DNA from 2 places in the Planococcus sp. RAB007_Raresut genome. Region 1 is predicted to be linked to the other one. Evidence: riboswitches for the same ligand, from Rfam matches in the RefSeq annotation. Region 1 holds a riboswitch; the other holds the start of a gene.
What was found. Region 1 has a riboswitch for cobalamin ahead of AC2Q9J_RS05415 (acyl-CoA thioesterase). Riboswitches for the same ligand answer to the same signal wherever they lie in the genome.
Positions count from the first base shown of each region.

Region 1 (15,297 bases):
TGCGCGCGCCGTTGCACCGAATCCTCACCTTATCCTGCTGGATGAACCGTTCAGCAACCTCGACGCGGAACTTCAAGGTAAAATCCGCGAAGATCTGCGCGATATCCTGAAAAAAGCGAATATCACATCGATTTTTGTTACACACGATGAAAAAGATGCCCATATTCTCGCCGACCGCATCGTCCGTTTAAAAGATGGGCGCATCGATTTTGTCGGACGCCCTTGCGATATGCTCGATACCTATCGCCAGCCGGGCATGCAACAGCCATCGACAGAAGGTTTTGTCGAGAAGAATCTGATCGGCATTAACTGAAAAAATCCCCGTTGCTCGATTGAAGAGCGGCGGGGATTTTTTCGGCGTCTTTCGGATGCACGAATAACACCATGAAAGCCTGATAATTATTAAGTTGAGCATAAACCTGCTATTTGCGCGCATAACCGTCCGTTTCCCGCGCATAACTATGCCTGTCCCGCGCATAAAAGTCTGTTTCCCGCGCATAACAGTCAGAAAACACTCCCTAAAATAGCGGTTTGGAAATCTCCAGACCGCTTTTTCCATCTTTTCTCCGTTTTTTTGATTATAAAATCGGCGAAACCAGCTTCGCGATGTCCTGTTTCCCTTTCTCAAGCCAAGTTTGATTCTTGAAAGTCTCTTCCGTTAATTCGACTGACAGCTTCTTGTCCTGGAAGAAGGTGTCCGCCATATTGCGACTGGCTTCCACGTCGTAGACGAACGCGTTCAATTCGAAATTCAATGCGAAACTGCGAATATCCATATTCGCAGAGCCGACCGTATACGCTTTTTCGTCCACAATCAGCGTCTTCGCATGCAGGAATCCATTCTTGTAGCTGTACACTTTCACCCCGTCCGGCAGCAGCTCCCGCACGAAAGACAGCGTCGCCGAATGCACAAACATATGGTCCGCCATGTGCGGAATCATGATTTGAACATCGACTCCTCCGAGAGACGCCGTCTTCAGCGCGTCCATTATGGATTTATCCGGAATAAAATAGGGCGTCTGCAGATAGATCGATTCGCGTGCATGATGAATCATCTTCAAAAATCCATTTTTAATGTCTTCATGCGTTTCCAGTGGACCGCTTGCAACAATCTGCATAGGCACCCCTTCTTTATTGTCCAGCTTCGGAAAATAGTTTTCGGCGTACTTCATCGGGTATTTGGCGGCCGCCTGATTCCAGTCGATGAAAAAGCGGTTTTGCAGCGAATGGACAATCTCCCCTTCGACGCGGAGATGCGTGTCCCGCCAGTAGCCGAACTCTTTTTTCCTGCCTATATATTCATCGCCCACATTAAAGCCGCCGATATAACCGACCTTTCCGTCCACCACCACCAACTTTCGGTGATTCCGGTGGTTCAGCCTCGGATTGATGCTCGACAAAATCGCGGGCAGAAACGCTGCTGCCCTTCCGCCGGCTCTATTCAACTCCTCGAAGAAATCTTTCGGCAGACTTCTGGATCCGAGGTCATCATAGAGGAACAGGACTTTTACCCCCTGCTGTGCTTTTTCCGTCAATAAAGCCAGCAGCCGCTTGCCGATATCATCGTCTTTCATAATGAAATACTGCAAGTGGATATGATTTTGCGCCTGCCTTATGTCATTGAATAAAGCTTCAAATTTGTTTGCTCCATCGTTATAAATGATAATATCCGTGGCTGTCGACAATGGGGCTTCCGTCCGGATCATATTCATCTGGACAATATCTTTCATTTCCTCGGCAACAAGCGAAGAAATTGCTGATTCCCCTGATTTTATTTCTTTCAGCTGCTGGTCCACCATCGCTTCAAAATCATCATTTTCGTAGGCAGCCGGCCGTTTTAGACGATCTCTCCGCAACGGTTTTCCGAATAACAGGTAAAGGATGAAGCCCAGAATCGGGATGAAAAAGAGGATCAGGATCCAGGCCCATGCGGAAGAAGCTGTTTTGCGTTCAAAAAACAAGATGAAAAACGCCAGCACTATATTCAAGATAATAAACAAGTTACTTAATGTACTGATCCATTCGAATGAAATCTGAATCCCTCCTCCAGTTCCGGCTTTTGTTTATAAAACATACTTATTTAATCCATACCCGCCGAACTTGTATTTAAAAAGTAAAAAACCAACCGCATTTTGCGGTTGGCTTGTTCAGTCTTCCTCTTCTTCGTCTTCTTCGCCTTCTTTCGGCTCTTCTTCCGGAATAATTTCTTCTTCGCCTTCTTCCGGCGTTACATCGATATCTTCGTCGTTATTCTGTTCGTTTTCTGCATCACCACAGGCAGCCAGCATACCGACAGAAAGAAATGCGGCCGCAACGAGTTTTGCCCATTTGGCTTGTGCCATCTGAATTCCTCCTTTTCTGATCGGTTGTTCTATGCTATACCTTTACCCTCTGTGGTTGGGTTAAACACATTTTGAAGGCAGACTGTCGCCAGGTGAATTATTCTTCGCTTTCTGCCAATCTGCTGGAACGGGTGATTTGAAAAATATTTTTTCCTTCCATCTTGTTTAAATAGCCGGTCAAATCCAACGATGCGCTATCAAGCTCCACTTGCTCAGAATCGAAAATCCCGCTCGGCAATTCCATATCAAAACGGATCGTCTTACCAGCTTCAATATTATAGAGCCGGTTGTCGACCTCGAATGGATTACCGCTGTTGCCGTTCTCGATTTTAATCGGATGGCTCATCCGAAAAACACCATCGATGATGTCATGCTCTGTTCCATTTACCAACTCAATGGTATAAACCCGGTTCACTTCATCCACTTGCTGCTCTTCAACAATCTCAAACTCGATGCCTTCCAAGTCCTGGACGGTATAAGCCATTTCACCATTCGCCGGCGCCATATAATCGGTATCGGATCCCGCTTCCAATAAGCCGGAATCCGTTGCATATATGAATCCGAGAAACAGGAACAACACTGCTGCCGATGCGAACACCGTCCAATACATAGGCTGGACACGCCGGGCTGCAGGTTTAACGTCTTTTGTCTTCTGGCGGATCGCCATTTTTTCTTCCTGTGAAAAACGGACGTTGTCAGTGGCCACCCGTTTTAATTTTGCTGAAATGTCACGGTCAAACCCTTCCATTGCCGACACCCCCTTCAAGTTTTGCCTGCAGCGCCTTCTTGCCCCGCAGCAGCCGGGATTTCACGGTGTTCAACTTGATTTCCAGTACATCCGCAATCTCCTGCATCGTCATTTCCTGATAATAATAAAGGATAAGAACTTCTTTATACTTGCCTGGCAGCGCTGCAATTTGCGCCGCCACTTCTTTGGCATCTTCTTCGCCGATCAATTCCTCTTCAGCGGAGCTGCTTCCTTTCAGGAGTTTCACGGCTGGCTTGTAAATCAGATTCCGAATGCTCCAAAGCCGGTGATAATCTTTGCATTTATTGATGGTCATGCGGATCAGCCAGGTTTTATAGCTCGCTTCATGACGGAACCCCGACAGGTTCTTGAAAGCGCTGATAAAAACTTCCTGAATGATGTCTTCACATTCCGCCTGGTCCTGCACATATAAAAACGCAATCCGCTTGAGTTCTGAGCCATACTGCTGCATCAGATCTTCGAGTACTGCATGTTCATCGGCAGTCGCCTGCCATGCTTCCCTATTCGCCGTTTCCATGCGCTAATGCAACTCCCTTCAAAGATTAGACGGGCGCCGAAACCGTTTTGACCCCTAACTTTTTATAATAAATGAAAAAATGGCTCCGCAATTGCGGAGCCTTTGGAATGATGTAAAAGTCACTGTTTCAATTACTCCAGGCGGCTGCCTGTTTTCTCAGACGACCGTAGTACGCCCATATGCGGAAGATGAATGTGCCGAATATCAGTACTGCCAGAAGCATCATGCCGCTGCTGTTCCATAAAAACCTATCCTGAATTGTATCTGCACTGATCATAATGTTGATGATGAAATAAATATAGAAAGCAACAAGCGGCGAGAACATGGCCGTATAAGTCAGCGCAATCCTTTTTGCGTGTTTAAGGCGGCTGCTTTGATCGCTGTACAGTTGCGGCCGCTCTTCGGTTTCACCGTAAGTTTTGCTCCAGATCGTCCACTTCTCCATATTCGAAAACGAAGTGAACTCTTCATGCCATCCCGCTTCCCGGTGGATGGCAAAATAACTCTCGGTCGGCCCTCGCTGATAATCTATACTGTATGCAATCCGGCGGGGCTCACCTTTAACGAAGTGGAAGATGGTACCGATTTTATTGACCCGGTAAAGGTTCAAACCGCGCTGTTCCATCGACTCCAGCCATTGTTCCATTTTATCGGGCGAATACATCCAGCTGAATTTCACTTTCGTCACCCAGCGCCCGGCCTTCTTCAATTCCTTTTCACTCTGCTGATCGATTTCATCGACTGGCCAGAATCCATCTGTCGTTCCATCAAGTTCCTTATTCGTCCCGGTGATTTTGGCGATCGAATAAATTCCGAGAACCATAATTCCCAACAGGATCGCGAAGAAGATAAATGTCAGGATCCACAACGGACTTTCCACTATATCAATGCTGCCGTCCTGTCTGTAGGAAGAAGCGAGCATTGAGATATTCGCCATCAGCATACCGGCGACATAAAACGAAGTTCCGTAAAAAATGTATGTAATCATGCGGTTATGCTTAATGATCCCCTCACGAATCGGTGATGTTTTAATAGCATTTTCGGGCTGCTCATTAAAAGTGAATTCCCAGTTGCCTGCGGTTCCAGCCTTTTCCCAGCCTTCCGCCTGCAGCGTTTTCGGCAATACGGATGAACTCATCTTGTTATAGGCTATGCGGTACACGCGAGTCGCCGGTTCCTGCTCTTGAAAATGGAAGCAGCGCGTCCAGCGGTTCAGCTTGGTAAAGATCAACCCTTGTGCCGCCATCTCTCCCAGCCAGTCTTCTGTTTGCTTCACATCATAACTCCAGAATGGCCTGTAAATTTTCTTCATCCGAATTCCCCCTCGAACGCAATTGCATTTCGATGCACTTCTTTAATCCTCGTTATTTCCGCTTTCATCAATTCTTTGCCGGCATCCGTGATCTCATAGACGGTCTTCCGCTGTTCATCAGCGAACACCGTGATCACGCCGTCTTTCTGCATCTTGGTCAACGTGCCGTACACCGTACCCGAGCCAAGCACCAGGCGGCCGGCTGTGATGTCTTCCACATGCTTGACGATGCCGTAGCCATGCCGCGGCTCTGTTAATGACAATAAAATATAGAAAGCCGTCTCGGTCATCGGCACATATTTCTTCAGCATTTTCTGGATTTCCACGGGCAGCCCTCTTTTTCACTATGTCATGCCTTGACTATATCACGACGTGACATAAAAAGGTATATTTATTTTCTGATGGAATGTGCGAGGCTTGTCGGGGTTTTACGTTTATCGGCGATTTCTGAGGATTTATCAGCGATTTTACCCTGTTTATCGGCGATTTTTTTGGGTTTATCGGCGATTTTCAGACGTTTATCGGCGATTTTTTCTAATTTATCGGCGATTCTCTATAAATCCGTCAAAAAAACGCAAAGCGACTCCACTTTCAAGTCGCTTTGCGTTTTCTCTTTTCATCAGCTTCCACCAGTCGCCTGACTACTGCTTCGACAAACTTTTCACACCGCACCAGATCTTGTTCCTGCGGCATCAGTTCGATTTTCAGCGTCGCGGCCAAACTAGTGTGAACATACAGCATGTCACGGAAGCGGTTGACCGCTCCGCAGAATTCCGCAAAGAAGCTGTCCCCTGTCCCGAACACGGCCGTCACCAGTTCGGGACGCCGCAATTCTTCAAAGGCTTCAAACAGCTCCTGCATTTCTGCCGGAATTTCTCCGCTTCCCCATGTATACGTGCCGACGATAACTATATCGTAACGTCCGAGTTTATTTATATCGAAATGACCGATCTCATAGACGTCTGGCAAAAATCCTGCAGCCCGGAAGCGTTCCGTCAAAACTTCAGCCACCGCCCCGGTATTGCCGGTGACCGATGCATAGACGAGAGCGATTTTCTGATTACAATTCATCAAACCCATTGGATTGGGACACTTTCGAATACGTGCGCGATTTCTGTTCGAAGAAATCCGATTTCGTGCCGTTCATCATGTCATCGCCGAATACCTGAATCCATGGCATTGGATTGCTGCGCTCTTCGTAGAGGTTTTTCATGCCCAGCTGACGAAGTCGTTTATTCGCAAGATATTCGACATAATCACCGAATTCGTCCAGGTCGAGACCTTCGATATCCCCCAGGATATACTCCGCCCATTCCTTTTCAAGTTGCACCGCCTGATCTACTGTCCCGTAAATATAGTCGATGTTCTTTTCATTGTTCAGCTCAGGATTCTCCGTCAATAAAATGCGCACAAACTGACCGATGAAGTAAGCATGCTGCATCTCGTCGCGCTGGATATAGCTGATCATCGTGCTCGTCTTCAGCATCTTCTGCTGGCGCGCCAGGTGATAGAAGAACGCAAAGCCGGCATAGAAATAAATCCCCTCGAGATTAATCGAGTTGATGCCCAGCTGAAATAAAGTCTGCGGCGTCGGGTTCTGGCGGAATTCTTCGTAAGCATCAAGAATCAAATCATTGCGCTTCCGCACGACCGGATCGCTTTTCGCCTGGTCAAAGCGCGCATTCTGTTCCGCGACCGATACAAGCGAACTCAATATATAGGAATACGATTCGTTGTGTACCGCCTCCTGCTGGGAGATGACCGCAAAAATCGCTTTGAAACTTGAGTCGGTCACGTAATCCATCGCCATCGTCATCGTCGGTGTCTGCAAGGAATCGAGCGATGCCAACTGCGTATTGATCCGGAGGAAAACGTCCCGCTCCGTATCCGTCAGATGATCCCATTGTTTAATGTCGTCCTGCATATTGATTTCCTGTGCTTTCCAGAAATTCGACAAGAGCGTCTGGTACAGATCGTACATTTGAGGATAGGCAATATCGTTCCAGTTCAATAAACCGGAAGATCTGCCGTTCAGGATGCCTGTCGATTTATTTGGATGCTCCGGATTGAGTAATTTGATCTTTGTTAAAGGTGTATCGATTGCCATTTGAAGTCCCCCTTAGCTTTGGCACGCTTCGCATTCTTCAATTTCTGCCTGCGAAGTGCTGCGTACGTAATAAGTCGTTTTCAATCCCTGCTGCCATGCTTCCAGGTGAAGCTCCAGCAATTCCTTCGCTTTCACCGTATGCGGCACATACAGATTGAAGCTGATTGCCTGATCGATATGGCGCTGTCTAGCGGCGTTTTGGCGGATGCTCCATTTCTGATCCAGTACGTGTCGCGCGCGGCGGTAATAATCATACGTGTTATGATCCAAGTCCGGCGCTGTCACTTTAAATTTGAAGTTCTTCTTCTCTTCCGCATATTCCACGGCGTAGAGCGGATCGATGCCGTCTGTAGAGCCGCCGATTTTCGCGGTCGACGAGTTCGGTGCAACGGCCATCATCCAACCGTTACGCACGCCGTTCTCTGCAATTTCCTGTTGCAGCTCCTGCCATTTCTCACCTTCATAGCCCTTGCGGCTGAAGTATTCGCCCGTCTGCCATTCCGAACCGGCAAATTCACTATAGCTGCCTTTTTCTTTCGCCAGTTCCATCGACGAGCGGATGGCGTGATAAGCAAATTCTTCGTATAGCTTATCTGCATATGCCACAGCTTCTTCCGTCTCCCAATGGATTCCTTCGAGTGCCAGCAAATGGTGCCAACCGTACGAACCCAAACCAACGGCGCGGTATTTTTTATTCGTGGCATCGGCCTGCCCTACAGAAATCGTGTTCAAGTCGATGACATTATCAAGCATGCGCATCTGAATCGGCACCAAGCGCTCCAACACATCCGCTTTCACCGCACGCGGCAAATTGATCGACGACAGGTTGCAGACCACGAAATCGCCCGGTTTGCGCACCATCACCAGATTTCCGTCTTTGTCGGTGAATTCTTTAACGATTGTCGTCGCCGACATGTTTTGAGTGATTTCGCTGCACAAATTACTGCAATAAATTGATGTCAATCCACGTCCACGCAGATGCTTGTTCGGATTCTGGCGGTTGACTTCGTCGCGGTAGAACATATACGGTGTACCGGTTTCAAGCTGTGACACCATAATGCGGGCCATGATATCCATTGCCCGGTATGTCTTTCTCGGCAATAAAGGATTAGCGACCGCTTCTTCATATTTTTCGGTGAAGTAGGCACGGTCGGTGTCATCATAGAAATCTTCCAGACCAAGTGCGTTGCCGTTCGTATCCTTCCAGCCCATCACTTGCTTGACCTGATGCGGACAGAACGTATTCCATTCGCCAATGCTGCGGCCGGTGTCATCCGTTTCCTGCAATTTCTCCATAAACAGATCCGGAATCGACACGCCGGTGAAAATATCGTGCGCTTTGCGGCGCTCATCTCCATTATTCGTTTTCAAATCCAGGAAGCCGTTCATGATGTCTTTATGGAAAACGTCCAGATATACCGCCACCGCTCCCTGACGCTGTCCGAGCTGATCGACGCTGACCGCCGTATCGTTCACCAGGCGGATCCACGGAATGACACCAGAGGAATTGCCTTTGAATTTCTTGATGTCCGATCCGAGTGCACGCACTTTGCCGTAATAAATGCCGAGTCCGCCGCCATCTTTGCTGAGTCGCGCAATATCCCAGTTGTTCAAATAGATGCCGTCCAGCGAATCATCCACTGTGTCGATAAAGCAGGAAGACAATTGCCCGAAGCTTTTGCCTGCATTGGATAAAGTCGGCGTCGCCACCGTCATATACAGATTGCTCATTGCCCAGTATGCTTCCCGCACAAGCTCGGTCCGCTTCACTGCCGGCTCATTCTGCATCAGCGCCATGGCGATGACCAAAAAGCGTTCCTGCGGCAATTCGTGTAAATTGCCTTCGTAATCTTTCGCCAGGTAACGGTCCGCTAACAGGAACAAGCCGATGTAATTAAACAGCAAATCGCGTTCCGGCTCGATGACTGCACCCAGTTCCCTGATTTCCGCTTCGGAATAAGCTGCCAGCAACTCATTCGAATAAATACCGATGCGTGAGAGTTTTTCAACAAGGCGATAAAAATCACCGTATTTCTCCTGTTCTTCATAACCGCGGCTTGTTGCCGCCTGCCGGTAAAGATCGCTGCAATAAAGTTCCGCTGCCAGGAATGTCCATTTCGGTTCATCCATCGAAATGCGGTTCAGCGCATAAAGCATGGATTGTTCCGTATCGACCTTGCCATCCAGCTCGCCGATTTTATTGCGCAACGCTGTAGTATCGAGACCATGCAACCGCTCTGCACGTTCCAATGCTTTTTCGACTGCATCCATTTCTGTTGAGATTCCCATTTTCATATCAGACCAGCTCCTTCGCGAATTCGTTCAGTTTCATGCGGCGTTCTTTCCGTGCCTGTGCACTTTTGAAAAGATTCTTTTCTTTGTCTGTTTCAGGAATGACTCCTGGAACAGGTGTCGGCTTGCCGTTTTCGTCAACTGCGACCATTGTAAGAATAGCGGTTGTCGTCAGCGTCCGGCCGCGCGTTTCAATATCCTGGCATTCCGCTTTCACATACACTTCCATCGAAGTCCGGCCGGTTGAAATGACCACGCCTTCCAAGATCAGTACATTCCCTATTCTTGCCGATGACAGGAAATTGACCGTATCAATCGATGCCGTCACCACGACTTTGCCGCTGTGCTTCATCGCCGTGATCGCTGCGATTTCATCAATATAGGCGAGCACCGTTCCGCCAAAAATGGTGCCCATGTGATTCGTATCCGGCGGCAGCACCAGCCTCGTTTGGATTGTCCGAGATATGCCTGCTGAAATCTGTTGCTCCATTGAATCCATCATCCCTTCGAATAAAACACAAACACAGAAAAACCCATCTTCTCCGAAGAGAGGATGGGTTGGATAAACGCAGCATTAAAGGGAAGTCACGAAGGCAAAAGACACCGCTTCCTGTTAAGACCATCGTTACACCCCCCAGCTCCCGGAGAAGGCAATTAACATATAACGAAGGCAGGTCTCCTGGCTTGTGCGTCATCCTCTGCTATGGCCTTCCCATCTTTCGACAGTGGTTTCCATAGTTCGTCAGCACTTACAGTTGCGGGTACAGCTCCGGATTTTCACCGGCTTCCCTATTAAGCCTTTTCAGGCACCTTTGTTATCGGTTTTTACTATATATTGTGTTTTCATATGTATTATACACTAAATATTGTATTTCTAAACTATATCTTAGCCAAGCTTTTTTGGCAACAGGAGATTTTTCTTTTTCAGACTTAATCCACTCTCTCGATTATAGCAATCCAAATCAAATATGAAAGGGGGAAAATGATTATCTGAAAATAGCAATTATCAGATAGATTTCATTTCTATTACTGTGGTCTTATATACTTTATTTCAAATTTAATTATGCTATGATAAGAAACTGATGTTTGAGTATTAAATTTACATACTGTTGCTGTATTACGGAACAAATCTTTAACTGGAGATGCAATTTTAAGATGAAACAATTCGCCACCAACAACTTCCACTATGGCTGGATTATCGTCGCGATTGCGGCGTTATCGCAGTTCTTCTCAGGCCCCGGACAAACTTATTCAAATTCAATTTTCATCGATTACTATATACAGGACTTTGGCTGGAGCCGTTCGACAGTATCCGGAATTTATTCAGGCGCGACGCTCGCGGCTGGTTTTTTGCTGTTTTTCGTGGGACGCCTGATTGACCGCAATGGTTCCCGGAAAATGGCCGTGATCGTTTCGGTTTTACTGGCGGTTGCCTGCCTGTTCAATAGTTTCGTCACCAGCATGCTGATGCTGTTCATCGGTTTCTTTTTCATCCGCTTATTGGGCCAGGGCTCAATGGCGTTGATTTCGAATTCATTGATTCCGCAATGGTTTGTGAAAAAGAGAGGGCGCGCGCTCAGCATCGCTGCAATCGGCGGACTGGTCAGTTCGGCGGCGTTTCCACTGCTCAATGTCTGGCTGATCGAAGCGTTTGGCTGGCGCATGTCCTGGATGGTGCTTGGCGCGATCATCATTGTGCTGTTCACACCGCTCGCCCTTTTCCTGATTCGGAATTCTCCTGAAGATGTCGGTTTGCTGCCGGATAACGGAGCTGCGGAAAAAGCGGATAAAAAGAAAAAGCCGGTCGAAGAAGTCAGCTGGTCTGTCAGCGAAGCTTCCAAAACACGCGCTTTTTGGCTTCTGCTCATCTGTGCCGCCATTCCCGGTATTGTGAACACCGGATTGACGTTTCACCTGGTGTCTATTTTCAAGGAAAATTCGCTGTCACTTGAAGCCGCTGCAGGCATCCTGAGTTTAACGGCGCTGATTGGTCTGCCAGTCACCTTCCTGACGGGCTTGCTGCTCGATAAAGTGAAAGTGCAGTATATGCTGGTGCTGGTGTTTGCCGGCGAAATCGTTTCGCTCCTGCTGCTGCAAAATGCGAACTTCATGGCGGCTGCCGTTATCTTTGGTCTGGTATGGGGCATCAGTATGGGGATGGAACGCATCGTCATGGCAGTGGTCTGGCCAAACTATTTCGGGCGCAAACACATCGGCAGCATCAGCGGCATTTCGATGGCGATGATCGTCACCGGTTCGGCGCTCGGCCCGTTGCCGCTCGGCATTGCTTTCGACGTATTCGGCGGCTACGCGGAAATTCTATGGGCATTGATGCTATTTCCGGCAATTGGCATGGCGTCTGCTTTGATGGCGAATCCGCCGGTCAAAGCAACGGCAAAAGAAAAGATGGCTACATTACCTGCACCACAAACTGCTAAGCAAGTACCGCTTCCAAGCGAATAAAACAGGAGAATTCTCAATTGAGAACGCTCCTGTTTTTTGTTTCCAGTTTTCTGGTACATTGAAGATAGAATTATCAAAAAATGGAGGTGTCCAAAAATGACGTGGTTTTTCGTAATGGTATTCGGCATGATTGGGTTCGCAGGTTTTATTGATTGGAGAAGAAAACGGAATAATAACACAGCGCTGAAGTCGATCAATTCACATGCAAAGCCGGGTGAAAGTTCTAATTATACTGCAGGCTCAAGCGACAATTCCTATAGTGGCGGACAGTGACTCTCCAACTTGTAATTATTAAAAACTCAGTAAGACGGGCGCCGCAAACTATCCAGATTGCGCATCGCTTTTTCTGTGCCGAGCGCAACACAGTCCATCGGATTTTCCGCAAGTATGACCGGCACCTTGATTTCTTCAGCCATCTTCTTGTCTAGCCCATGCAAAAGAGACCCGCCGCCGGTGAGGACAATCCCCCGGTCGTGGAGATCTGCTGCCAGTTCGGGTGGCGTGACTTCCAGTGTGCGCCGCACGCCGTCGATAATGCCTGCCACTGTTTCTTCCAGTGCTTTTTCTACATCCAGCCCCGTGATTTCAATCGTTTTCGGCCGGCCGGTCATCAGGTCATTCCCGCCGATTTCCATTATTTCTTCACGTTTTCCATCCGTCAGTCCATAAGCCGTCCCCAGACGGATTTTCAATTGTTCTGCTGTCCGGGAACCAATCTTCAATTCGTAGTTTTTCAGGATATACTCTGCCACTACACGATCCATCGCCTGCCCCGCATTCTTCAGGGACTGGCTGACAGCAATGCCATTTGACGAAATGACCGCCATTTCTGTAGTTCCTCCGCCGATATCCACCACCATCAGGCCTTCAGGTTCCCACACAGGCAGATTGGCTCCAATGGCCGCCGCTAAAGGCTCTTCTATCGTCAGTGTTTCTCGGGCACCCACCCTTTTGGCCGCTTCGATGATCGCCCGTTTCTCGACCGAGGTAATGCCGATTGGCACACTGATGACAAAGATTTTCCGCTTTAAATTCCCGACGGTTTTGGTGACTTCCTTCAAAAAGCGGGCAATCATCACAATGGCTTTTTCGTGATCCGCAATCACGCCCCAGCGCATCGGATAGCTGACTTTAATGCCGCCGGAAGTGCGTCCGTTCATTTCATAAGCGTCCCTTCCGACAGCTATCACTTCACCATTTCCGCCATCCACCGCCACCATCGACGGCTCCCGCATAATAATTCCTTTGTTTTGAAGCACTAATAAGGTGTTGGCGGTACCAAGATCGATTCCCACCTCTCTTATACCAAAGTTCAACATACGGTTTCGTCCCTTCCATTGCTATCTAGTGGAGTCATGCTGTGAGCGCCGGGCCCAGTCAATGGCGCTTGAAAGTCGGCTTGTCCTGTTCTTCCATCGCATAGTCAATTTCCTTCAATTTCCGCCGGCAGCTGTGAACCAGGTTCTTTGCCGATTCGCGCAATGAAAAATAATGCTGCCGAATATGTGATTCATTTTCCATATTGATCGGAATTTTAATGATTTTTGCGTACTCCTCGGTCCACCGGCTGAAGTAGCGAAGCATTTCTTTCGAACGGTACTTTTCGCTTTTCAACTCTTCCTTCAGCTCTTTTTTATCATGAAGCAGCGTATCCTTGTCCCGCCGCAATAATTGAACTTCCCGCTTCAGCACCTGAATCTCCCATAAGGCATTTTTGGCAATTTCCTGCTCATGCCCACTCAGTCTTTCAGTAAATTCAGTAAAGGCTCTTTCCCTATAAAAATGATTAGTTGAAGTTTCTGTGTTTTTCATGAAGTCCCCTTCCTTCTCGATTATGCCGTCAATAAGGTTGGCTGTTTCCATTTATTCCGTAAGCAATGTTTCCATCGGAACGCCGAAAAAGGCTGCCAGACGTTCGGCGTGATCTTCCGAAATTTGTTTGGTGCCGTTTTCGTATGCCCATATCGCGCTGGTTGCGACGCCGATTTGCTGGGCAAGTTCTTTGGAAGACATTCCTTTGGCTTTCCTCAAGTCACGCAATCCACTGAGCGCATTCACCATCTTCCATGACCTCTTTTCCATATATTTTAGTTGGACAGTTTCCCCGATTGTGGCCGGTTATGCCTGGTGCAAGCCGATTATGCCATTGCGGCGATAGATGAATTGTTTGTCTTCCAGGGTTTTCAACACCCGCGTCAAGGCTGCATGCGACATATTCAAATCTGTAGTGATTTCTTTTATCGTTTTAAATAAAACACCTTCCGACGAGCAGTTATTCAGGAAATAAATCATGAATACCTCCCCGTTTCTTATACTTTTATCGTCCTGTCCCGCGAAGCATTGCCGTGATTTCTTCAGCAGATCTTTTTCTTCCATTCTTAAGTTGCCATATACTGCAGATTTACCAACCACAACTAGCACCTCCTATAAACTTACAAATATATATTTCTTCTTACATATTTACCCTCCATTTAAACCCCTAATCATATTTTTAATAGATTTATCAGAAAATAATATTTGTAACACGAAATACTTTTTATCATTCGTTTCCGCGTGCTCCCCGAAGCCTTTTGTAATACGATTCCACAGAAAAACCGCCCGTGAAGTCATGACTTCAGGACGGCAATGTTACGGTTCAATTTAATATAGTGGAATGGTTTTTTTGGAAATTTTCCATTAAATCCATCGCTTTTTGGCGGGAATTTTTATCGAATACCGGCGCAAAAAGATCTGCAAAACCATGTTCTCCAGGTAAACTCACCGCTTCAATGGAACCGTCGGCAACTTCAGCTATAAAATCAGTTACATTGAATGATTTTTCACGCTCGCCATAAATCAGGAGCACTGGACAAAGCGGCGTAATTTCCCGGTAGTCCCGGATTCTTGATCCATAAAATGCTGTTACGCTGGCAATATGGTCCAATTGACTGCAAAGCCAGGCGACAGTCGCCCCGACACTGAATCCGACAATATGTATTTCATCGTAATCTTTTGCCTCTTCAGCAAGCAGCTTTTTTACCTGTTCAAAAGCAGAGTCGAATCCGACAGCATCCATAAAGTTTCGATAGGCCCTTTCGCTTTGATCATATGAAAACGGCGGATATCTGTCAATTAGATCGGGTACTAAAACATCGAACCCTTGCTCCGCGAATGAAGCCGCAGCCAATTCCATGTGATCATTTATTCCATAGATTTCATGCAGGACAAGCACAAGCGCCCGGTTTCCATGTTTTATTGCCAGCAATTTCCCCACTCCTTAAAAATTCATATTCAACATTAAGCCCAGATACACGCTTACGATAAAACCGAATCCAAAGATGAATGACAGCCATAAAGGCATCTTTTTAAAGAAGCTCATGATCATCAGGCCGATTGCCAGCGCACCGATCAATAACAGCAGGATGCCGTTAAGCGAGAAGACAAATTCCGGTGTGATCGGCAAGTATTGTTCACCGATCAGGCTTTCGAGTAGCGAGGCCGTCCCTTCCGTCAAAA
Region 1 is NZ_JBXYIF010000002.1:278,528-293,824, reverse strand. It holds gene AC2Q9J_RS05465 (ABC transporter ATP-binding protein) at 1-313, shown strand, start outside; gene cls (cardiolipin synthase) at 579-2,018, opposite strand; gene AC2Q9J_RS05455 (hypothetical protein) at 2,148-2,342, opposite strand; gene AC2Q9J_RS05450 (hypothetical protein) at 2,440-3,090, opposite strand; gene AC2Q9J_RS05445 (sigma-70 family RNA polymerase sigma factor) at 3,077-3,628, opposite strand; gene AC2Q9J_RS05440 (DUF2812 domain-containing protein) at 3,756-4,940, opposite strand; gene AC2Q9J_RS05435 (PadR family transcriptional regulator) at 4,937-5,266, opposite strand; gene AC2Q9J_RS05430 (NADPH-dependent FMN reductase family protein) at 5,532-6,020, opposite strand; gene AC2Q9J_RS05425 (ribonucleotide-diphosphate reductase subunit beta) at 6,001-7,047, opposite strand; gene AC2Q9J_RS05420 (ribonucleoside-diphosphate reductase subunit alpha) at 7,060-9,342, opposite strand; gene AC2Q9J_RS05415 (acyl-CoA thioesterase) at 9,344-9,829, opposite strand; cobalamin riboswitch at 9,992-10,168, opposite strand; gene AC2Q9J_RS05410 (MFS transporter) at 10,495-11,802, shown strand; gene AC2Q9J_RS05405 (hypothetical protein) at 11,899-12,075, shown strand; gene AC2Q9J_RS05400 (rod shape-determining protein) at 12,102-13,121, opposite strand; gene AC2Q9J_RS05395 (hypothetical protein) at 13,180-13,614, opposite strand; gene AC2Q9J_RS05390 (helix-turn-helix domain-containing protein) at 13,666-13,863, opposite strand; gene AC2Q9J_RS05385 (MarR family transcriptional regulator) at 13,921-14,214, opposite strand; gene AC2Q9J_RS05380 (dienelactone hydrolase family protein) at 14,438-15,046, opposite strand; gene AC2Q9J_RS05375 (CopD family protein) at 15,059-15,297, opposite strand, start outside.

Region 2 (15,297 bases), on a different contig from region 1:
ATTCTGGAAAATAAAAAGGCTTCCGTGAAGGAAGCTGGGTTTTTGCGTATCTTATTGATCTGAAAAAAGTTTCCCTTTTGTGCCGTAGTCGGTTTTCTTCATGTCTTCGATGAAAACGACAACGTTCTCGACTGGTGCACCGGTTGTTTCGGAAACAGCTTCCGTGACTTTCTCGACAAGCGCGCGTTTCTGGTCTTCCGTTCTTCCTTCGAGCATTTTAACAGTTACGTATGGCATAATGGACACAGCTCCTTTTCTTTGGGTTAGCCTTATCATAGCAGAATGGAGGGAATGTACACATGTCGAACAATGAAAAACCAAAACAAAAAGTAGGATTCACTATTATAAAAGACGATCCAACCGATGGCCATAAAGGTTACGGCATCGGATCTCTTTCGCTGGAAAACGTCTCGCCGCTGTTTATCGATGTTGCCGAGCAGGAAGCATTTATCGATATCGGCGCCATGCACGCCCGCAGCCAAGTGGAGAAGGGCATCAAATTCACGACGAACCGTGAGGATTCAGCAGGCGGCAAGGATTACTGGCTGATTTGGATCACCATCGATTTCAATCCGGAAGGCCCTTATTACGCAGGCGTAACAGCTTGTGAAATGGTGGTGAACCGTGAAAAGCGCCGCGGTTATAAAATTCTGGCCGACCACGTCAACCGTATGGACAAATCGATGAAACGCAGAATCATGGTCGATAATATGGACGCGCCATCTAAACGCGTGCTCGCTGAATACTTGCGGAGCCACAACCCTGAAATGTGGCAGCGCAGTTCTGAACAGCTGCACAACGAACTGGATGTTTAAACGATAGAAGAGAGCAGTTGCTCTCTTCTATTTTTATTCCATTAGGAATTTTTACTTTAATAAAGATAAGGGTTTCCTCAAGCTGATATAAATCCATCATTTGACTGATATAATATCCTGCCGCTTGGCTAGGTCACAGAACCGCTGAAATAGAAAGTCATTTATTTGCTGTCGACCGTATTTTTTTATTATTTTTGAACAAACTATGACTTTTGAAAATGGGTATAACAGGCAGTTGAAGTTGCGCTAAAAAGGAAGTACACTAGGAATACAGCTTTTGAATAGAAAGCTAGGACACCTGTCGGCAAGCAAGTGGCGTGAGCGATTGGATCAAACCCAAGCCCAATGCCTCATGTCACTTTCTTCGCCTATCAGGATTAAAAAGGTTTTCTGTGCAGGGAAAAATTCTCTGTGCAGAAAGCCTTTTTAATTTAAAGAATAATATTATGCCAGTCGGGTAAAGGAGACTGTATGAAAAATTCTATTGCACTTTTGACCAAAACACTTATACTTTTTTAAGTGATTACTATAAGAGATAAAGGAGCTTGATTATAGATGGCAGGATTCTGGTACACAGAAAAGCAGACTGAGAATTTCGGTATTACAATGAAGATCAACAAAACGCTTCACACGGAGCAGACGGATTTTCAATATTTAGAGATGGCTGAAACTGCTGAATGGGGCAATATGCTGTTCCTTGACGGCATGGTCATGACTTCGGAAAAAGACGAATTCGTCTATCATGAAATGGTTGCGCACGTACCATTGTTCACACATCCGAACCCGGAAAATGTATTGGTTGTCGGCGGTGGTGACGGCGGTGTAATCCGTGAAATCCTGAAGCACCCTTCTGTTAAAAAAGCGACGCTGGTCGATATCGACGGCAAAGTGATCGAGTACTCGAAAAAATTCCTGCCATCGATTGCGTCCGGCCTTGAAGATGCACGCGTCGAAGTGATTGTCGGGGACGGCTTCATGCACATCGCGGAATCGGAAAACGAATACGACGTGATCATGGTTGATTCCACTGAACCGGTAGGCCCGGCTGTGAATTTATTCTCCAAAGGCTTCTATGCCGGTATTTCAAAAGCATTGAAAGAAGACGGTATTTTCGTGGCACAGTCTGATAACCCTTGGTTCAAAGGCGATTTGATCAAGCAGGTGCAAAGTGACGTACGTGAAATCTTCCCGATTACAAAATTGTATTTGGCCAACATTCCAACTTACCCGAGCGGCTTGTGGGCATTCACGATCGGTTCGAAAAAATACGATCCGTTGACTGTTCCGGCTGAGCGTTTCCATGATATCGAAACAAAATACTACACGAAGGAGCTGCATAACGCGGCGTTTGCGCTCCCTAAATTCGTGAAAGATTTGGCAGGCGAATAAAACATGAGATTCGACGAAACTTATTCAGGCAAAGTATTCATCAAAAGCCATCCGAATTACGAAGAGTCAAAAGCGGTTCTATACGGCATGCCGATGGACTGGACGGTAAGCTACCGTCCGGGTTCCCGTTTCGGCCCGAATAAAATCCGTGAAGTGTCGATCGGCCTGGAAGAATACAGCCCGTATCTTGACCGCGAATTGGAAGACGTGAAGTTCTTTGATGCAGGCGATATTCCGTTGCCATTCGGCAATCCGGAAAAGTCATTGCTTGAAATCGAGACTTACGTCCATACCTTATTGAAGGATGACAAAATTCCGATGGGAATGGGCGGCGAGCATTTGGTGTCATTGCCAGTGATGAAAGCTGTCGCCAGCAAATACGACGACCTTGCAATCATCCATTTCGACGCGCACACAGATCTTCGTGAAAACTATGAAGGCGAAGAATATTCGCATTCGACGCCGATCCGCAAAATCGCGGACCACATCGGACCGACGAATGTTTATTCATTCGGCATCCGCTCCGGAATGAAAGAAGAATTTGAGTGGGCAAAAGAGCAAGGCATGCACATTTCAAAATTCGAAGTTCTCGAGCCGTTGAAAGAAGTATTGCCGACGCTTGAAGGACGCAATGTCTACGTGACGATCGATATGGACGTATTGGATCCGGCGCACGCACCAGGAACAGGAACTGTCGACGCAGGCGGCATCACGTCGCGTGAGCTGTTGGCATCCATCCACGCCATCGCTGCGTCCGGCGTCAACGTTGTCGGCTTCGACCTGGTCGAGCTGGCACCCGTATACGACCATTCCGACCAAACAGCGAATACAGCGAGCAAGCTGATCCGTGAAATGATACTTGGGTGGGTAAAGTAAAGAAAAGTAACACTATAAAAAGTCGGTCCGGAAGAATTCCCGGACCGACTTTTTTGCGCAATTTTAAGCTAGCGAGGATAAATTGCATCTAGGCGCGGATAAAAAGGCTTTTGCCGCGGATAAACAACCATTTGCCGCGGGTAAATCAACGCTAGCCGCGGATAAACAGCCTCCAGCCGCGGATAAACTGAAAACCCACCCCAAAACCTCCTGAAAAGAAGACGTAATTATGTTTATTCCTTTCTATTTAGAGATATGGTTACCTAACAAGTTAAAAGGGGGGGAGCAATATGCACGAATTCAACGAAGTCTTTATTCAAATCCTCATATTATTGGCGATTGCAATCGCGGTGGTCGGCGTAGCCAAAAAAATCAACCAGCCGGATACGATTGCGCTCGTGCTGGTCGGCTTATTGCTGGGCGTAATCAATCTGCCATTCCCGCTGATTGACCATGCGGAAGAATTCATCACTCAATCAGAAGTGTTCCAAGTCATCATCATTTCTTTATTTCTGCCGATTTTACTGGGGGATGCGACGCTCAAGCTGCCGTTCCACCATTTATATCAACAGAAGAACACAGTGATCGGCATGGCGCTCGGAGGAACTTTTCTGTCGTTCATCATTATCGGCTTTTCGGCCCATTACCTGATTGGCATGCCGATTGCCGTGGCTTTTACATTTGCCGCATTAATGAGTGCAACGGATCCAATCAGCGTTCTCTCTATATTTAAATCTGCCGGCGTATCGCAGAAACTGTCCACCATCATGGAAGGGGAATCCCTTTTCAATGACGGAATCGCCATCGTCCTGTTCCAAATCTCATCCATTTATCTTCTCACATACATAGAGATGGGATGGGCGGGCGTAGGCAGCGGCGTGTGGATGTTTTTGCGGTTTGCTGTAGGCGGTGTTTTGGTCGGCGTCATCCTCGGGTTTATTTTTTCGCAGATCATTCGTTTCTACGACGATTACCCGTTTGAGATCGCCATTTCGGCCCTGCTGTTCTTCGGCAGTTATTTTATTGCGGAACATCTCCATGTCTCGGGTGTCATCGCTGTTGTGGCGGGTGGATTCGTGTTCGGCGATTACGGCGGGAAAATCGGTATGTCTGCGACGACAGAACGGAATATCAATTCGTTTTGGGATGTTATCACCTTGATCGCCAACTCATTGATTTTCCTGATTGTCGGTCTGGAAATCCGCAACATCGATTTTGCGGGCCAGTGGAATATCATCTTCTACGCCATTCTGATTGTTATCGGAGCCAGGATCATCGCACTCTTCATCTCGACGATGCCGGCGAAAAGCCTCAACCGGAAGGAACGGGTTCTCCTGAACTGGGGCGGTCTGAAAGGCAGCTTATCAATCGCGCTGGCGCTCAGTCTTCCCCTTAGTTTCGAAGGCAGGGAGACGATCCTGTTGCTGACATTTTCCGTCGTGCTGTTCTCCTTGATCGTTCAGGGGCTGACAATAAAACCGTTGATCGCGAAACTTGGCCTCAACCAAAAAGAACAGGATAACGATGCGCACTAACTTGCTAATCCAATCTGCCGGCTCATTGTCTGAACCATCTTCTGTGGATCTGGCAAAGGGCCGGCTTTTTAGATTGTGTCAAAATAGAAACTTAATTGAAAAATCCTGTGGACTCGGGCTATAATATAAAGGTTATTATTGAACGGGGAGGCGGCAACTGTGGAAAAATCAGTGAATATCAAACTGACGACGACCATCCGCCAGCCGGATATGGAAGAGCAAGTGATGAGACTGCAATCCCACGGGACATTGACGGAAAAAAACAACCGCCAATATCTTCAATATCGGGAACAGCAGGACGAGCTTGAGATTCGGACCATTGTAAAATTCAATGAAGAAGAAGCGGTAATTATGAGAAGCGGCGGCCTTCAGATGAGGCTACCGTTTTTATTGCATAAAGAGCAGACAGGAAACCTGACAAACGCGCAGGGTTCTTTTATGCTGACGACGACCGCCCATGAGTTATCGGTGAGCGGAACTCATTTTAAAGTCCGGTATGATTTGGCGCTCGGCGCTGATTATGTCGGGGAGTATGAAATGGAAATTCAATTTATGGAGGCTACAAAATGAATGCAGTTGAAAAAGTCCAGCACGCTATTAAATTGGCGATAGCGGAAGCAGTGGAGAAAGCGGAATTGACGACAGAACCGGTGGATGTCCACCTCGAAGCGCCTAAAGATAAATCCAATGGCGATTACGCGACGAATATCGCGATGCAGTTGACGCGTATTGCAAGAAAAGCGCCGAAAGTGATTGCGGAAGCGATTGTTTCGAACATCGATAAAGAATCTGCAAATATCGAGAAAATCGAAATCGCGGGTCCAGGGTTCATTAACATCACGATCAAAAAAGATTATCTTCTGGACGTTGTGAAAACGGTTCTGGATCAAAAGGAAAATTACGGCCGCACCGATTCCGGCGCCGGCGAAAAAATCCAGGTCGAGTTCGTATCCGCGAACCCTACAGGAGACCTTCACCTGGGCCACGCGCGCGGATCGTCAGTCGGCGATTCACTCTGCAACGTTCTGGATTTTGCAGGCTATGACGTATCCCGCGAATACTATATCAATGACGCCGGCAATCAAATCAATAATCTTGCGCTGTCCATTGAAGGGCGTTATTTCGAAGAACTCGGAAAAGGCGACAGTATGCCGGAAGACGGCTACCGCGGCCAGGACATCATCGACATCGCTAAAGAGCTTGTCGCTGAACACGGCGATAAGTTCCTGAACATGACCCATGAAGAGCGTTATGCGGAATTCCGCAAGCATGGACTTGAAGTGGAGCTCGCGAAACTTCAAAAAGATTTGGCTGATTTCCGCGTGGAATTTGACGTGTGGTTCTCAGAAACTTCACTCTATGAAAACGGCAAGATTGACTTGGCATTGCAAAAACTGCGCGACAACGGCCATATCTATGAAGAAGGCGGCGCAACCTGGTTCCGTTCGACGACATTCGGCGACGACAAAGACCGCGTACTGATCAAGAATGATGGATCGTACACGTACCTCATGCCGGATATCGCTTACCACGAAGACAAGATTTCACGTGGCTTCGGCAAATTGATCAATATTTGGGGAGCGGACCATCACGGTTATATTCCGCGGATGAAGGCGGCGATCGAAGCGCTTGGCTATGACCGCGAAACGCTTGAAGTGAGCATCATCCAAATGGTGCAATTGTACAAAGACGGTGAGAAGATGAAGATGAGCAAGCGTACCGGTAAAGCGGTAACGATGCGCGAATTGGTCGAACTTGTCGGTTTGGACGCTGTACGGTATTTCTTCGCGATGCGTTCAGGCGATTCGCATATGGATTTCGATTTGGATCTGGCAGTTTCGCAATCCAATGAAAACCCGGTTTACTATGCGCAATATGGCCATGCCCGCATTTCTTCGATTTTGCGCCAGGCAGAGGAGCAAGGCTATACGGCTTCGACTGACAAACTGGATTTATTGGCAGATGAAAAGGAAATTGATGTTCTGAAGAAAATCGGTGATTTCCCGCAAGTGATCGCGGATGCTGCTAAACAGCGCGCGCCTCACCGTGTGACGACTTACATCCAGGAACTGGCTTCACAATTCCATAGTTTCTATAACGCCAATAAAGTACTGGATACTTCAAATGAAGAAATGACCCGTGCACGCCTTGCGTTGATTACAGCAGTTAAAACGACGCTTGCAAACGCATTGAAAACTGTCGGTGTATCTGCGCCGGAAAAAATGTAAGCGACATTTCACAAAATTTCTGTATAATGAAATAGAGAAGTAAATTTTATATTAATCATAAAGGTGCTTATGTCTAAGAACATGAGTTAAAAGGGAAGCCGGTTCGATTCCGGCGCGGTCCCGCCACTGTAAGTGTGAGCTATCTGTAAAATGCCACTGGAACAATGTTTCGGGAAGGTGCAGAATGCGATGATCATGAGCCAGGAGACCTGCCTTTATGAAACACCCATAAGCTTGCGAGGACAGGCTGGATGCGCATGTCTTTTTATGGCGTCCTTTCAGACCTCCCGCAGTTTTTGTGGGAGGTCTTTATTTTATCGAAAAGCGACAGCGCCCGTTAAGCTCTGAAAGGCATAAGACGGAATAGCGGAGTGGCGTTCCGCCATGTAGCTAGACCGGCTTATGACCCGAAGAGCTGGGCCGCGGGAGTCTGGACACTAGAAAAGCGGAAACGGCCGCTCAGCTCCGACAAGCGTAAGACGCACTGGCGTAGCGGCATGTTTTCAGCCGCTTAGGCAGTGAGGCTTACGACTCGAGGAGTTGGCCGTTGGAGTCTGGACACCGGATGCTTGGAGAAAGTGCAATACTTAATTGAAATATTTTTGGTTCAGCCTCGAATCAGCGGTACCCCCTCCGCTGATTGGGTGCTGAACCGCAAACAACAAACACATTGGAGGAATACAACATGAAGAAATTTTGGAAGTTTGGTATGAGTGCAGGGCTCGCAGCAATGCTGCTTGCAGGATGCGGCGGAGAGGACGCGGCGAACGAAGAACAGCAGATCGAAACACCGGCAGAGCCGCCTGAGGAAGTAGCGGAAGCGGATTTCCCAGTAACACTGGTGGATGCGCTTGGTGACGAAGTAGTAATCGAAGAAGAACCGCAGACGATTGTGTCCATGGTTCCATCGACAACGGAAATCTCTTATGAATTGGGTCTTGGGGATAAAATGGTCGGCTTGTCCGATTTCGATAATTACCCAGAGGAAACGGCTGATGTAGAAAAAATCGGCGGTCAGGAATTTAATGTTGAGAAGATCATCAGCCTTGAACCGGATCTTGTCATTTCACACGAATCGGGCATCAGCACATGGGAGGAAGGCCTTCAACAATTGCGCGACGCCGGATTGACGGTCTATGTCGTTAATAACGAAACAAGTTTTGATGAAGTATACGATTCCATCACGATAATCGGCCAGGCGACAGGAACGACAGAAGAAGCGAATGCGCTGGTTCAAGAAATGCAGGTTCAGGTAGATGAAATTACTGAACAGGCACAGGCGATTGATGAGCCGAAAACTGTTTTTGTTGAAGTGGGAAGCGAACCCGACATTTATACAACCGGCAGCGGCACTTTCATCGATGAAATGCTGACGATGATCAACGCTGAAAATATGGCAGGCGATCAGGAAGGCTGGGCCAGCATGGATCCGGAAGCGATTGTCGAAGGCAACCCGGATGTGATTGTCACAACTGAAGGCGCTTATAAGCCGGATGCAGTGGAACAGATCAAAGAGCGCGGCGGCTTTGCGGATGTCACTGCTGTACAGGAAGACGCAGTCTACAATCTTGACTCTGATGCTGTAACGCGTTCAGGCCCGCGTTTAACTGCTGGATTGCTTGAATTGGCGCAGGCTGTTTACCCTGAGGTATTCAGTGAGTAAAAACTGGTTAGCGTACATTGTTTCATTTCTTTTGCTGGGAGTTGCAATAATGCTGGGGGTGACTGTGGGCACTGTGTCCATTTCACCTGAGGTATTGTGGAATCCTTCATCAGATGAAACAGCTGCCAATATCTTATGGAATATCCGCATGCCGAGAGTGGTTCTTGCGGGGCTTGTGGGAGCGGCGCTGGCGATTGCAGGCGCCGCCTTTCAGGGTCTATTGCGTAATCCGCTTGCGGACCCTTATACATTGGGGGTTTCTTCCGGTGCTTCCGTCGGAGCGGTTATGACGTTGTTTTTCGGCATCTCGATTCCATTTCTCGGCAGTTTCACATTGCCGGTCATGAGTATGCTCGGCGCATTGGTGACGATGCTCGCGGTCATCGGGTTTGCGAAAATGGTGGACCGTTCGATGAAAATGGAGACTGTCATTTTGACGGGGATTATTTTCAGTTCCTTTCTCGGGTCCATCATTTCATTGATGATCGCTTTGACGGGTGAAGAGCTTCGCCAGATCATCGGCTGGCTCCTCGGAAGCGTTTCGATGCGCGGCTGGCCGTATGTGCAGATGGCGCTGCCTTTCATTTTGATCGGTTCATTTCTGTTATGGCTGAATCGCCGCGAATTAAATGCCATGCTGTTTGGCGAGGACCGGGCAAGGCATCTCGGAGTCGATGTGCGAAAGCGGAAAATGGTTATCCTGATCGGGGGATCAGTTTTGACTGGCGCCGCCGTTGCGGTTTCCGGAACAATCGGATTTGTCGGTTTGGTGGTGCCGCATATCACGCGTATGCTGTGGGGGGCGGACCATCGGCATCTGCTGTCGCTGTCGTTCATCAACGGCGCCTCCTTGTTGATCATTTGTGATTTAGTATCACGGACCATCATTTCCCCGACCGAATTGCCGATTGGAGTTATCACCGCATTTATCGGCGCACCGGTATTTGCATTCATCTTCTTCCGGCAGCGAAAAGGGGTGGCTTGAAATGTTGAAAGTAAATCGCCTGAGCGGTGGCTACGGTGAAAAAAATATAGTAGCTGATGTCGATTTCACTGTCAAAGAAGGTAAAATGCTTGGGATTTTAGGTCCGAACGGCAGCGGGAAATCTACATTGATGAAATTTATGAGCGGGATTCTGGAAGCGACATCCGGATCCGTCGTGATAGATGGCAAGGAATTAAAGGATTACGCTACGAAAGAGTTGGCGAAGAAAATGGCTGTATTGCCGCAGCTTCATGCACATGCGTTTTCCCATAGTGTTCGCGAAACTGTTTCACTGGGAAGGTATCCTCACCAGAGCGGCTGGTTTTCATCGTGGTCTAAGGAAGACGAAGAAGCGGTGGCCGAAGCAATGGAATTGATGGATATCGGGCGCTATGAGCATACGCCGATCGACCAAATGTCGGGCGGTGAGCAGCAGCGAGTCTTTGTTGCCCAGGCACTGGCTCAAAACGCATCAATCCTTTTATTGGATGAGCCGACAAACCATTTGGATATCAATCATCAAAAAGAATTACTCGATACCATCAAACGGCAGGCGATCGAGAAGAATCTGACGATCGTCTCCATTTTCCATGATATCAATCTGGCTTCGATGTATTGCGATTCACTTTTGCTCCTTGAAAAAGGACGAGTAGCGGCTATTGGGGAGCCGCATGAAGTGGTGAAAGAAAAAGAGATCAGGAAAGTATACGGAACCAGAATTTCGACACATCCACATCCGGAGCTGCCAAAACCTCAAATTACTTTAATGCCTGGCATCAAGCGGCAAGTAAAAAAACAGCAAGTCCGAATAGAGGACTTCGCGATTTCCCGGGAAATGGTGCTGTACAGAAGTGAAATTCCATTGAAAACGGTATCTTCTGCAGTCATAAACGCGGGGTCGGGATGGTTTACCACATTCATGAACCGGCGGGTCGATGAAAATTATGAAGTCAATGATACAGTGGCGGAGTTGACCGGTTTTATTGAAGAGAGAGGTTTCAAACCCACCGATACTGTCGCGATGATGACCGCAGTCGATGTCGGTCAGGCGGTCCTCGAATCGTGTAGCTTTGAAGGCGGATCAATTGTTGTGGCAGTTACAGCGGGGGCTGGAAACGGCACCGATGTTTCTCTGACGCACCAGAAAGAACGGGTGAAAAAGGTCGGTACGGTCAATACGTGGATTTTTGTCAACGGTATATTGGCCGAAGAAGCATTTCTTCAAGCGTTGATGACGGCGACAGAAGCGAAAACGAAAGCTTTTCAGCAGGAAAAAGTGATTGACCCGTTTACTGGCACGATTGCCACCGGTACACCGACGGACAGTGTGCTGGTCAGTTCAACGCAGCAGGGAAATGAATTTCAATATGCCGGGCCGATATCTGAACTCGGCCGCCATATCGGCAAAACTGTTTTCGAAGCGACGACGGAAGCAATCCGCCGCTATCGCAGCCAAGCACCGCATTGAGCGGTGCTTTTTTTATGGGGGATTTTCAAGAAGATGGCTGCGGAAAAAGCTATAATCTATAAAATAGATGAAAACCCTTTCAATAGAACTATTGACTGAATGCTCATTCATATTTTAATATAGAACTAAGCATCGACAATCGATGGGAGTTCACGTAAACTTTGAATAAGGATTTTTTGGAATATATTTTAAGGGGGAGTACCAATGGAGCCATTGCTCATTGCTAACTGGATCTTGTTCCTGGCTGTGACGATATACGCAGTTTATCTATTCGTTTATTTGCTTAAGTCACGCTACGACTACATCCAACTGGGGAAAAAAGTGGAGTTTGAGGACAATTTCAACGAACGCGTCCGCAAAGTCATGGTCAACGTATTTGGTCAAAAGAAATTATTGAAGGATAAGAAAAGTGGAGCAATTCACGTCATGTTCTTCTACGGATTTTTATTAGTGCAGGCAAGTGCCATCGATTTTATTATCAAAGGCTTGTCGCCAGGTTCCCACCTGCCTTTAGGGCCGCTGTATCCTGCATTTACATTTTTCCAGGAGATTGTTACGTTAACAATTCTGGTTGCGGTAGTGTGGGCGTTCTACAGACGTTATATTGAAAAACTGGTTCGCTTGAAACGCGGCTGGAAATCCGGTCTTGTGCTGATTTTCATCGGCGGTTTGATGGTTACAGTCCTAGTCGGTAATGGTGCCGGAATGGTTTGGCAGGATCATCCGACAGCTTGGACTGAGCCTGTAGCATCTGTATTCGCTATGATTTTCGCAGGCCTTCCTGAAACAGCAGCTGCAACGATTTTCTATATTATGTGGTGGGCACATCTATTGTTCCTATTAACATTCCTTGTTTATGTACCACAATCAAAACACGCTCACTTGATCTTCGGACCGGTCAACACATGGTTCCACCGTACTGATCACGTCGGCCGCTTGAAGCCGATCAATTTTGAAGAGATGGAAGAAGCGGATGAAGATGATCCTGACGCTATGCCATCATTTGGTGTCGGAAAAATCACAGACTTCAACCAAGGGCAGATGATCGACTTCTACGCATGCGTGGAATGTGGTCGATGCACGAATATGTGTCCAGCAACCGGTACAGGGAAAATGCTGTCGCCGATGGACCTTATTACAAAACTTCGTGATAACTTGACGAACACGGGTGCAGTTATGACCCAGAAAAAACCATGGGTGCCGGCAATGGCATTCGGCAACACACAAGGGAACCAGTTGGCAATGGCTGCTGGCGCTGAAGGCGTAAGCATCGATGATCTTTACAGCCCAAGCCTTATCGGAGACGTTATCACAGAAGAAGAAATCTGGGCATGTACGACTTGCCGTAACTGTGAAGACCAATGTCCGGTAATGAACGAACACGTCGATAAAATCATCGACCTTCGCCGTTACCTTGTTATGACTGAAGGGAAAATGGATAAAGACGCTCAGCGCGCGATGACAAACATCGAGAAGCAGGGTAATCCATGGGGCCTTAACCGTAAAGATAAAGAAAACTGGAGAGATGCGCGTGAAGACGTTCATATCCCGACTGTCAAGGAAATGAACAAAGCCGGAGAAGAATTCGAATTCCTATTCTGGGTTGGTTCAATGGGTTCATTCGACAGCCGCTCTCAAAAAATCGCTTTGTCATTTGCCCGTCTGATGAATGAAGCGGGAGTTAAATTCGCGATTCTCGGCAATAAAGAAAAGAACTCCGGAGATACACCGCGTCGTCTTGGGAACGAATTCCTGTTCCAGGAACTTGCGACAGCGAACATCAAAGAGTTTGAAAAATCGGATATCAAGAAAATCGTTACGATTGATCCGCACGCATACAATATCTTCAAAAACGAGTATCCTGATTTCGGCTTCCAGGCTGAAGTCTACCACCATACCGAAATGCTGTTTGAACTATTGCAACAAGGCAAGCTGAAACCGCAGTACGCAGTCAATGAAAAGATCACTTTCCATGATTCCTGCTACCTAGGCCGTTACAACGATGTCTATGACGCACCGCGTGAGATTTTGAAATCGATCGAAGGCGTCGAATTGGTTGAAATGGTCCGTAACCGCCAGGATGGAATGTGCTGTGGCGCTGGTGGCGGATTGATGTGGATGGAAGAAGATGCTGGACATCGCGTCAACGTTGCGCGTACCGAGCAGGCACTCGAAGTGAATCCTACAATGATTTCTTCCGGCTGTCCGTACTGCCTGACAATGTTGTCAGATGGAACGAAAGCGAAAGAAGTTGAAGAAACAGTAGGCACTTATGACGTGTCCGAACTGCTTGAAATGTCGATCTTTGGCAATGAAACACCGATTCCGGAAGAACAGCTTTTTCAATAAAGAGAAACTTCATCCAGCGGAGTCCATTTTTCCGCTGAATGTTAGTTGATCCATTCGGGTTTTTAGGGTCAGTTGAGCTCTTGCTTGGCAAAGTGGGAGCCTTACTGACCATTAAAACGGGATAAAGATTGCTAAAAGCGGAAAAATTCTATAATATGAAAGATAAGAGGAGGGAGTGTAAAAGCTCCCTTTTTTCACGAGAACTTGCCGAGCGAGCGTTCAGTCAACCAAACGCCAAACGAAGTTTCGGCGCTTGGTTAGCCTCGAAGCTAGTGAGGCGGAGCCGAACGATGCAGAGGCAATGTTTTGCGATGAACATAGCGTAATACCCTTTTTACAAATTTTATCAGCGATTTTCAGAGTTTTATCGTCGATTTCCAACCGTTTATCGTCGATTCCAGGAAATAAGCCACATCCATTATTTTTTTATTTCAAGTGAAAACGTTTACAACATGGGAGGAGAATTTATCATGGCAAAAACAGTTATCATTGATGGCGCAAGAACAGCATTCGGGAAATTCGGAGGCGGCCTGAGCTCATTGACAGCCAGCGACCTCGGAGCAGCAGCAATCAAAGAAGCAATGAACCGTGCAAATATCCAGCCGGAAGATGTCCAGGAAGTGATCATGGGCAACGTCCTGCAGGCTGGCCAGGGCCAGATTCCTTCAAGACAAGCGGCCTATAAAGCCGGCATTCCATATAACGTAAAATCAGAAACAATCAATAAAGTGTGTGCATCAGGACTTCGTTCCGTAACGATGGCTGATCAGATCATCCGACTCGGTGACGAAGAAGTGATTGTAGCGGGCGGAATGGAATCCATGTCGAATGCGCCCTACTACTTGCCGAAAGCGCGCTGGGGATTGCGTATGGGCGATGCTCAAATGATCGACGGAATGGTTCATGACGGATTGTCATGTTCATTCCATCCCGATAAAGTCTATATGGGCACCTACGGAAACTCGACTGCTGAAGAACACGGTTTGACGCGTGAAAAACAGGATGAATGGTCTGTCCGTTCACATGAACGCGCAATCAAAGCGAAAGACGTTTTCGCTGAAGAAATCACGCCGATCGAAGTGAAGCAGCGTAAAGGCGATCCGATTAAAGTTGAGTTGGATGAAGCGCCGCGTGAAGGCACAACGGCAGAATCTTTATCCAAATTAAAACCGGCATTCGGCAAAGACGGCACAATTACTGCCGGAAACGCGCCAGGGATCAATGATGGAGCGGCTGCACTTATTATGATGAGTGAAGAACGCGCGCAAAGGGATGGCAAAACTCCATTAGCTTATGTACTTTCTCACACGGAAGTAGCTGTTGAACCGCACCGTTTCCCGGAAACACCGGGTCTTGTCATCAACGAGCTTTTGAAGAAAACAGGCAAATCTTTGGATGACATCGATTTATTCGAAATCAATGAAGCATTCGCAGCTGTAGCACTGGCGAGTTCGAAAATCGCTGGATTGGATGCAGAAAAAGTGAACGTCAACGGTGGCTCTGTAGCGCTTGGGCATCCGATTGGCGCAAGCGGAACACGCATCATCCTGACACTGGCGTATGAGTTGAAACGCCGTGGCGGCGGTATCGGTATTGCGGCAATCTGCTCAGGCGGCGGTCAAGGCGATGCAATTATGATCGAAGTTCCTAAGGAGGCAAAATAAGAATGGCAATTCAAAACGTAATGGTGATCGGAGCCGGCCAAATGGGTTCCGGCATCGCGCAAGTCTGCGCACAGGCAGGATTTAATGTGAAATTGAACGATATGAAGCAGGAAGCATATGATCGCGGAATCGCGAACATAACAAAAAACCTCTCCCGCAATGTGGAAAAAGGCCGTATGACGGAAGATGAAAAGTCAGAAACTCTTGGCCGCATCACTTCTTCATTGGATTTGAAAGACGCACACGACGTCGATATCGTCATCGAAGCGGCTGTTGAAAATATGGAGATCAAACACAGCATCTTTAAGACGCTTGATGAAGTGGC
Region 2 is NZ_JBXYIF010000004.1:220,245-235,541, reverse strand. It holds gene AC2Q9J_RS09930 (YwgA family protein) at 1-1, shown strand, start outside; gene thmT (2-hydroxymuconate tautomerase) at 52-237, opposite strand; gene AC2Q9J_RS09920 (YwhD family protein) at 300-815, shown strand; gene speE (spermidine synthase) at 1,371-2,204, shown strand; gene speB (agmatinase) at 2,208-3,080, shown strand; gene AC2Q9J_RS09905 (cation:proton antiporter) at 3,371-4,615, shown strand; gene AC2Q9J_RS09900 (YwiB family protein) at 4,775-5,185, shown strand; gene argS (arginine--tRNA ligase) at 5,182-6,843, shown strand; cobalamin riboswitch at 6,888-7,074, shown strand; gene AC2Q9J_RS09890 (helical backbone metal receptor) at 7,529-8,506, shown strand; gene AC2Q9J_RS09885 (FecCD family ABC transporter permease) at 8,499-9,491, shown strand; gene AC2Q9J_RS09880 (adenosylcobinamide amidohydrolase) at 9,493-10,959, shown strand; gene AC2Q9J_RS09875 ((Fe-S)-binding protein) at 11,164-13,308, shown strand; gene AC2Q9J_RS09870 (acetyl-CoA C-acetyltransferase) at 13,779-14,972, shown strand; gene AC2Q9J_RS09865 (3-hydroxybutyryl-CoA dehydrogenase) at 14,975-15,297, shown strand, end outside.
Region 2: it holds a riboswitch for cobalamin, as region 1 does, so the genes downstream of both, AC2Q9J_RS09890 (helical backbone metal receptor) here and AC2Q9J_RS05415 (acyl-CoA thioesterase) in region 1, are expected to answer to the same signal.